Regions from separate parts of the Sporosarcina sp. P26b genome, predicted to be linked through region 2. Evidence: riboswitches for the same ligand, from Rfam matches in the RefSeq annotation. Region 2 holds a riboswitch; each other region holds the start of a gene.
What was found. Region 2 has a riboswitch for cobalamin ahead of CSV69_RS07140 (DUF4430 domain-containing protein). Riboswitches for the same ligand answer to the same signal wherever they lie in the genome.
Positions count from the first base shown of each region.

Region 1: it holds a riboswitch for cobalamin, as region 2 does, so the genes downstream of both, CSV69_RS10050 (hypothetical protein) here and CSV69_RS07140 (DUF4430 domain-containing protein) in region 2, are expected to answer to the same signal.
Region 3: it holds a riboswitch for cobalamin, as region 2 does, so the genes downstream of both, CSV69_RS11865 (ribonucleoside-diphosphate reductase subunit alpha) here and CSV69_RS07140 (DUF4430 domain-containing protein) in region 2, are expected to answer to the same signal.

Region 1 is NZ_PDYW01000008.1:114,672-117,959, forward strand. Features, by position in the region: gene mdh (malate dehydrogenase) at 1-86, shown strand, start outside; gene CSV69_RS16815 (hypothetical protein) at 453-623, shown strand; cobalamin riboswitch at 791-964, shown strand; gene CSV69_RS10050 (hypothetical protein) at 1,137-2,357, shown strand; gene CSV69_RS10055 (CdaR family transcriptional regulator) at 2,433-3,288, shown strand, end outside.
Region 2 is NZ_PDYW01000005.1:60,393-63,680, reverse strand. Features, by position in the region: gene CSV69_RS07140 (DUF4430 domain-containing protein) at 1-1,818, opposite strand, end outside; cobalamin riboswitch at 1,963-2,147, opposite strand; gene CSV69_RS17015 (hypothetical protein) at 2,289-2,465, opposite strand; gene CSV69_RS07130 (glycine betaine uptake BCCT transporter) at 2,828-3,288, shown strand, end outside.
Region 3 is NZ_PDYW01000014.1:29,365-32,652, forward strand. Features, by position in the region: gene CSV69_RS11860 (alanine/glycine:cation symporter family protein) at 1-799, shown strand, start outside; cobalamin riboswitch at 1,137-1,313, shown strand; gene CSV69_RS11865 (ribonucleoside-diphosphate reductase subunit alpha) at 1,512-3,288, shown strand, end outside.

The DNA of each region.
Region 1 (3,288 bases), on a different contig from region 2:
TAACAGAAGAAGAACAAACTGCACTCGATCATTCAGTAGACTCTGTCAAAGCAGTCATCGCGATTTGCGAAAAGCAACTGTCTTAACCACTACAAATCTCTCTAAGTCGTAATCAGGACTTAGGGGGATGTTTTTGTATGTAGGAAAGTTCATTTAGTCATTGAATGAGTGGAAGGTCATGCAAGTGCATTAAATAACTAACAAAAGTTAATAAGAAGTTACAATTATAGTTTACTTTTATTTATGGAAATGGTACAATAAACAGAATTCATTGAATTAAAAAACATGCGTTTAGTACACGCACCTGGGAATATATATGAATTCATTTCTTCTTGCTTTCTAAATGTAAGCGCTACCAATTAGCCTTTTATCAATAAAAGCGTAGAAAGCGTTCTTTTATTTCCTAACAAGACATATACTATGAAAAATACAAAATCCAGGAGGTAATTTTTATGAAAAACAATAACTATCAAAACAATTCAGCGTTACCAGAGCAAAATGAGACATACTATTTGATCACAGATTACACGGAGAATGGTTTCATCCATGGAATCACTTGGGAAGAAGCATATGTCCAAGGATTGGCGGAGTGCGGCTGTCTATGCGAACAACAACTAATGTAAGTAATGAAGAAAGCTCAATACAGGGTGCCTAGCAAAAAACGATTGTGGATGTGATCCCAGTGGTTTTATGCATAGGCACCCTGTTTAATTTTGTCTTCGTACATACCCAAAACAAACGCTACCACCCTCTACGATATCCATGATAAAATGAATGTAATCAAATACATGAGTTTGCACGATATATAGGTACCTATCGAGGTGTAAAAGGGAATCCGTAAACCGGAGCTGTCCCCGCAACTGTATACACGGACGACTGCCAAATCAGCCACTATGGAGACATGGGAAGGCGTGGTGGAAGGATGAAGTGGAGCCAGGAGACCTGCCTACGTATCGTCAAAGCTACACTTTCTTCGGGGGTTGAGAGGTGGGGGCAAAAAGGTCTCTCCTATCCATGCGTCTTCATGGGTTATGTTAGAGTTGCCTATTTTTGTTTCCTCATTCACAACTATTGCAATCATCTTGCCGAAGGGGCGGAATGATTGTTTTTTGTTGTTTACGAAAGGAGACGGCGATATGAGAAATCTTCAACAAACAGATGAACGAACGCATCAACATGCATTACTCCATGTATTATACAATCAAGCAGAACAACTACGTGGCAAGCCGATTTACCAAGGCTTTCATCAATTGGTTCGTAAGCTAATGCAGGATGGATTATATGGACAATGGATCCATAGCTATTCGGCAAATGAAATTAAGTGGTTAGGTTTGCAGATTAAAGCTGAACGGGATCAACTATTGTCGATTGAGCAACTTCAACAATATATGAGTGAGTTTATAACGTCTGATTACTCAGATCAGCGTATTGGGTTACCACAGGAACGACTGATGCTCATTGCGATGGCTGCTATGCAGAATGAAGGGATAGCTCGTCTGAAGAAAGTGCATGACGCCTATTGGATACTTAGTCAAGGTTATATCACCTTGCCTGACGATGTCATGACGTTCTTTGGCAAGACATTTCATCAACGACATACCAAAGTACCACCCCATACGATGCACCTAACAGATAGTAGGATACCCGCCTTTTTATCCAGCAAAGTAAAAGAGAAGCATATATTCGTCCCGGATCAGTTCATGGAACAGGTAAAGGCGTGCGGTTCTTGGCTTTTATTTGACCGTTCTCCTCATCAAGTTTCAACACACTCTCTAGTGAAGAAAAAGGTCTCTGCGATAGGTTTGATGAAGCAGTTGCTAGCTAGTGAAGGGGTTGTCTTGCATTTTAGCCAAGTTGTACATGCTAGGTCTGACGCATTGGATTCTCACATTCAACTAGATCGAGTCGTACAAAGAACAGATTTGGCAAGTGTTTGTACTATACTTATACGTTTGCTGAGTGGTATTGAAGATGTGTGGAATTACAGTTGTAGAATTAAAGTGGCGGGGTGGGAAGCGACAATAGCTCATCAACGAATTGGTTTACATTCGGAAGCTGCAGTGGATTATATTGAAAAAGCATCGAATGAAATAAATTCGCATCTAGAGACGGCTGCTTTTCAAAGTGGAATAAAGATTCCTTTGCGTAAAGCGTCAGACGTGATGAACCGGTCCGCGTACCCAGCGACAAAGCATCAACAATTCTCAATGATTGATCGAGTAATGGCTGAACAACGTTATACCGATCTAGGCGGCTCTGTCACATTGGAAAAGTCCCTTCTTATCGAAACGGCTGAATTATCCCAGTTGCTCATGAAAGCGTGGAGCTGTGGGGTTCTAGAAGTTCAGCTTGTCTAACTCTCCTCTGTTGTAGTGAAAACTGAAGTGGCGTAAGATATGAGTAACTAGCAGTTTTCAGCCGAGGTGAGACAGATGTTTCAATTTGATACATTAGGACATGAAATCGTAACGGAGTTATCTAACTTGATACAACAACAGGTGATTTTAACTGATCGCCGGGGCTTCATTCAAGCGAGCACAGAACCTGGCCGGATCAATCAGTTCCATGAAGGAGCTTTATTGAGCATGCGTCAAAAATCTGTGCTGCGCATGGGAGAGAAAGAAGCAGGGCATCTGCACGGTGTTCGTGAGGGAATCGTGTTACCTATTATTATTGAAGGGGAACCGATTGCCGTACTTGGTGTTACGGGTAATCCTGACGTGATCCATCCCCAAGCCCAACTAATTTTACGGGTAGTAGAGCTCTTTATACAAGATTCGTTAAAGCGTAAGCAAAAGGATGAAAGAGTTCGTGATGTAGAATTTTTCGTTTTTGATTGGTTGACTGGTACTAAAAAAGATGAACGGTTCGTGGAAAGAGGAACACTACTTGGAATCGACGTGACGCATTACCATCAAGTAGCAGTTCTTGAAGTGTTGGATTTGCTAGAACAGTTTTCGGTTGAGGAAATGGAGATATTCGCCTCGATTCAAAATATCCATTCATCCATGAAGATGATTCGCTGGGCGCAGAATAAAATTTTGTTGCTGTTGCCTGAAATGAATCAGGACACGTTAAAAAGTGAGTTGGAATTTCTTTTGTTGCATATCAAACGACGTAAAAAGGTACGAGTCGTTGCGGGTATAGGTGCACCGGTGCGTTACTTCGATTTAGCGAAGTCCTTTGCACAGGCAGAGCGTGCGGTAAGCGCTGCTAAGGTGTCGGGTGATATTGTCTTTGAGCATGAGTTAAAGCTAGAGATTGTTTTGCAGAGCATTCCGGACGCGG
Region 2 (3,288 bases):
TTTTTTCGTTCCATTCGGTACTTTCACTTCTTTTTTAGTACCATTTTCTCCAGCTTGAACGATGAAGTATCCTTCTTTGGCTTGTGCATTTTCAAGTGCTATAGGAGACCAGATATTATCTTTACTCTTCTGAATGTTTAATAGACTACCATTCAATAGACCTTTTAATATAGCCGTATTTTGTTCAATTTCAGGGTTGGTCTGTGAAATCTCTTTCGAAAAGTCATATAGACGTCCTTCACCTTTTATAAATAAGTCATACGCAACTAAACCTTGTAGTGCCTGCTCAGTTGCCATACCATTTGAACCCTTTTCACCAATTGTATGTTTGAAACCACCATCCTCAGCTTGGAAGCTTAAAAGATGATCGATCAAGTTGATACCATTCTTAGTGAACATTTCACTTTGAGGATTAATGTTATTTGCTGTTAATCCAATAATTATTTGTGAAGTAGCTTCACTTGAAATACCGCCTACAAACTCCTCATTAAACCCGCCAGTTGCACCTTGGTTCTTTGATAAAAAGTTTACTGCCTGTTCCACTGCATTTTTAACAGCGGGTTGATCCGTATAAGGAGCCAATCCTATTAGCGCCATGGCAGTAATGTCATAGCTAGTCTTTCCTGGAGGATCATTTGCAAGACTCCATGATCCATCTACTAATTGTGTTCTCAATAGCTCAGCAACAATCTTTTCACGATTCCAACGGGCATTCTCTGGTACGGAATAGTTTTTTGTATCCAATGCAATGAGTGCAAAGATTGGACCATTATTACCTTGATACGTCATGCTATCAGAGTCTAGGTAAGTCCAGTTTTCACTGTTGTAAATCTTCTCGATTAAGTCAAATTGCTTTACATTCTTTGGATCTTTTCCAATGGCGACGGCAGCCATTGCTATTCTTTCAACATCCGTTATTTTCAGACGACCTTTTCCTGTTTTCTTTAAGATTTGATCCTCAAAGTTGCTATAAAATGATTCTTCATAATCAGCGTGAATATCAAAACCTGCTTTTGTTAATCCAATTGCTTCCCATTCACTTTGGATTGGACCTTGCATCATTTGTTTTGCCGCTTTTTGAATTGCATCTTGAGTTCGTGTTAATTCCTCAGTAACTTCAACAGTTAATGAATTCGCGCCTCCCCCTACTGTCACCTTGTCTATAGGAGTAATTTGAAAGAATCCTTGATCCAATGTTCCTTTGAAATGAATGACTATTTGTTGATTTGATTTTTTCGTAATTGAAATGATTTCCACATTCGACTGATTGCTAACCCAATTTGTTGGATTCGTTGCATGATCAGTAAACGTATCGCCTTTTAAATTTACCGTAATTGATGAATCTGAGCCTGTCTGGATACTTCCAGACGTAGATAAACTTGCGTAACGTCCATAATAGAAGCGTAATTTGTCTTGTTGCTCTAGTACGTAAGCCGATGCACCGACATTTGGTTCCTTACCGTTAACCGAGTACATCCAGCCATCCCAATGTCCTAAAGAACCTGCTTCTTCATTATTAATAGAAGATACATAAGCTCCCCATTCACTTTCTGTGATTGAGTAGTCTATGCTTTTACTATCCAATGCTTTCTTCAGCGCATCTATTGCATTTTGTCCCTCTGTAATTTGAATCGGTTCCTTTAAAATCACACCCGCCAAGCCTTCTACTTCTATATCTATCGTATAAGTAGCAGCTTGCATGCTCGTGTTAGTCTGCTGAACCTCCGTATTAGCTAAAGCAACTGAACTACTTCCAGGTAACAGCATCGTTACTGCTAGTAAAACACTTGCCATGATGGATACATAACGCTTAAACAAATCAATTCCCCCTCGTCCTAGTTTGGTAAATTGAACACAAAAAAGCCCTTGCCTCCAGAAAGAGACAAGGGCACTATGTATAGACGGACTTCAGCTACTAACTTATTACATCCAATACAATATGCATACCTCTTCCTGGGAGGCGTAACGCATGTTATTTTGGCAAGTCTCCTGACTTATGGATCATCATATCTTCAACCTTCCCAGTTTTTCACCAGTGGTATTCTGAAGATACTTCCCATTTACAGTGGCCGGACCGTACAGGAATTTCACCTGTTTCCTTTTTCATCTTTACAGTAATGTAAAGAACCAAAATATTCTATTCAATTTTACAATAGTATATCACAAGCTTGCTTGCTACTTTTTGTTATTTTAAAAGAATAGTATAAAAGACCAATGAAAGATTTCTTTCATTGGTCTTTTTTTGAATACTGTTTATTTTATTTCAAGCCATATCATCGAGTAAAAGCTTACAGTTCCTGATAATCTCGCTGGTACACTCCGCCGTCTTTCACTTCTGCGTGATAGAGTGCTTTTAAAGCAAAGCTTTTTTCAAGTTCGTGTTCTTTCATGATTTCTTTCAAACGTCTGTTCAACTCGGGACTATGTTTTACAAGCTGAAGCATTTTAGGTTGTGAATATTGCATGGTAGTCTCCTCCTCATATCTTTTGTTTCTTTAGTATAACACGGCTGTACTTTCTACGTTACACGAACACTACACACTGCTATACGTGGAAATTCTTCACCAAGTGTTGTACACTGTCACAATGCATCCGACACGAAGTTCCGTAAAAATAATCCAGTATATAGTCGAATCCCGCATCTGTGCGTGAGAAAAATTTTTCTTACTATGAATCATTGTAGTAATAAGACCGTAAAGGACATGTAAAAATTTTAACGTTTACACGCTACGAATGTGGGTAGTATTAAGTGTATGTCTGTAATTTTACGAAGACGATGCAATTATTCAGCTCCAACGTGGGACTACATGAAATATAAGGAGGACATATGAAAAAAGTATCGATATCATTCTATATTACGTTAGTGGCTGTCGTATTGGCAGTCGGGTACGGCGTGATTGCGCCCGTGCACTTCGAAGAAATCACATCTACTATAAAGAACTTTATTTCAGATTCATTTGGTTGGTACTATTTACTGACTGTTTCCATGTTGTTCTTCGTTTCAGTATATTTAATATTCAGTCCGATCGGTAGAATCCGATTGGGGAAAGACACGGATAGACCACAATTTTCATTATTTTCATGGCTTGCTATGTTATTTTCAGCAGGTATGGGGATCGGTCTTGTATTCTATGGGGCAGCAGAACCACTATCGCATTATGCAGTAGACCCTGCTACAACAGCTCCTGAAACGAAAGCCGCTTATAAAGAAGCAATGCGCGAAACATTTTTCCACTGGGGATTCCATGCGTGGTCCGTTTACGGTATGACGGCTTTAGCATTAGCGTA
Region 3 (3,288 bases), on a different contig from region 2:
GACAATCGTCCCTGTAATGGCAACATTTTATATTATCGTGGCCTTGTATATTGTAATATTGAACATTACAGAAGTTCCAGCGATGATCGCATTAATTGTTGAGCACGCATTCGGTATTAAAGAAATCATGGGTGGCGGAATCGGTATGGCTATGATGCAAGGTGTACGCCGAGGTCTCTTCTCCAATGAAGCAGGTATGGGTAGTGTGCCAAACGCAGCAGCGACAGCGAACGTATCGCACCCTGCAAAACAAGGACTCGTACAATCATTAGGTGTATTTTTCGATACTATCATCATCTGTTCAGCAACTGCCTTCATTATCTTACTAGGCGGCTTGTACCAATCAGGCGAAACGAATGGTATCTTATTGACACAAGCATCCATGGAAGTACACGTAGGCGCTTGGGCACCATACTTCATCGCCGTAGCGATCATGTTCTTCGCTTTCAGTTCCATCATCGGTAACTACTACTATGGCGAAACGAACATCGAATTCATCAACGCCAACGTCATGTGGAAACGAATTTATCAAGTACTCGTACTCGCAATGGTCTTTTTCGGAGCCGTTGCAAAAGTACAAATAGTCTGGGACATGGCTGACCTATTCATGGGACTAATGGCCATCATCAACCTAGTCGTTATTCTACTCCTAGGCAAAATCGCCTTCAAAGTACTCGACGACTTCACCAAACAACGAAAAGCCGGCAGAAACCCCGTCTTCAAATCAGCTAGCATCCCCGGCCTAAAAGGCGCAGAATGTTGGGAAGAAACAGCTGAAAGAGCGGAAGATCGTTTGTGAGATAAGAGATTATATTGCGCTTTTATGTTTTGATCTTAAGACTTTGAATTGACACTAATAAATACAGTGAATGTTCTAGGTGGTTTACGTTAAGAAGTAGGATTGTAGCGGAAGCGGAAATCCCTTCTCGACACTAATTTCACAATCTATTTAAAAACGTTCACACAAACAATTTAGTCAAGAAGTAAAAAGTTTGATATACTATAAAATACTGAATAAGAAAAATCGAATCGTAGTTCAGAAGAAGGATTCTGAACATCGGTTCGATTTTTGTTTTGCATGTTTGAACACAACATGTTAGGGTTATATATGAATCAACACACTATATATAGTGTGTAACAGCATTTAGATGAATTGGTACCCACCACGTTTAAAAGGGAATCCGCCACGAACGGAGCTGCCCCCGCAACTGAGGGCACGGACGACTATCTTATGAAAACCACTGCTTCGGCGGGAAGGAAAGATGGAAGAACGATGTGCCAGCCAGTAGACCTGCCAGTCATCTCAGCAAAACATTCTTCGGGGTTGGAGAGTGAAAGCACAAAGCAGTCTTTTTTCAGTCTGCCTAAAACTTTCCGCTATCTACTACACGTCAATCGACGACTCCCGATTATATCGGGAGTTTTTTTATTTAGTACATAACCGAATTAATTAACTAAAGGGAGCGGATATAATGGCTATTATTCAAGAATCTGTGGGACTTAATTTATTGATGGAAAACTTACAACAGGAATTCGGCAAGAAACAAATTGAACCGTTGATCGAAGCGAGTGAGAAATTCCAAGAGCGTCATCCCGCGAGCTCAGCAACTGAGTGGACAAACGCTATGGTGCTAGAGTCTTTAAGCCGTATTGATGAAGCGAATGCGTATTGGACGTTTGTAGCGGCGCGTATTTATTTATTCGACGTCTATGCAAAGCAAAAAGCATTGCGTGGAGCGGATGTTTATACCGATTTTGCGAAAAATGTAGAACGCTTGGTGGAACAAGGTTTATATACACCCGTTTTGACTGAAAAGTACAGCCAGGACGAGCTACAGGAAATCGGTAAGCTACTTGATCCTTCTCGTGACCTATTATTCACATATATCGGTTTGAAAACATTGGTAGACCGCTATGTAACAGTAAACTTTAAGAAGCAGTCCGTAGAGCTTCCGCAAGAGCGCTGGTTAATCATCGCGATGACGTTAATGCAAGACGAAACAGTAGACCGTATTCATAAAGTCGGCGAAGCGTATTGGGCGATGAGCAACTTGTACATGACGGTAGCGACGCCTACATTGTCGAACGCAGGTAAGATGCACGGTCAGCTATCAAGCTGCTTTATCGATACAGTAGATGATTCACTGCAAGGAATCTACAACAGCAACACCGATATCGCGAACTTGTCGAAATTCGGTGGCGGGATCGGCGTCTATATGGGGAAAGTTCGTTCACGCGGTGCATCGATTCGTGGTTTCGAAGGTGCGTCAAGCGGTGTTCTTCCTTGGATCAAACAGCTGAACAACACAGCAGTCAGTGTCGATCAGCTCGGTCAACGTCAAGGTGCCGTAGCCGTTTATCTCGACGTATGGCATCAAGATATCTTCACGTTCCTCGACCTCAAGCTCAATAACGGGGATGACCGTTTACGCGCACATGACATTTTCACAGGCGTCTGCTTGCCGGACTTGTTCATGGAGAAAGTCGAGTCCCGTGAAGACTGGCATTTATTCGATCCACATGAAGTTCGCACGAAAATGGGCTATTCATTGGAAGATTTTTATGATGAAACAAAAGGACAAGGAACATTCCGCGAGAAGTATGAAGAATGTGTCCGCAATGAAGATCTATCGAGAGAGACGGTTTCAGCCATTGAAATCATGAAACGTATCCTACGTAGCCAGCTGGAGACAGGAACACCATTCATGTTTTACCGCGACGAAGTAAACCGTATGAACGCTAATAAGCATGAAGGAATTATTTATTCTAGTAATTTGTGTACAGAAATACTACAAAATATGTCAGCATCTACACATGAATCGGTTACACTCGAAGACGATATGGTCGTCACACGCACGAAGCCAGGCGATTTCGTTGTATGTAATCTATCATCGATCAACCTTGGAAAAGCTGTTACAGCAGACGTTTTAGACCGCTTGATCAAAATTCAAGTACGCATGCTCGACAACGTTATCGATCAAAACCAAATTCCAGTTGTACAAGCACAACGCACAAATGCACGCTACCGTGGAATTGGACTCGGCACATTTGGTTGGCACCATTTACTCGCATTGAAAAACATTCAGTGGGAATCAGATGAAGCCGTGAATTTCGCAGACGAATTATATGAAAATATCGCGTATTTGACAATTAAAGCTTCAATGGAATTATCAAAAGAAAAAGGCGCGTATCCATTGTTTGATGGTTCGGATTGGCAAACGGGCGAATACTTCGAGCAACGCGAATACGATTCCAATAAATGGCGTGAACTGCGCATGGATGTGGCGA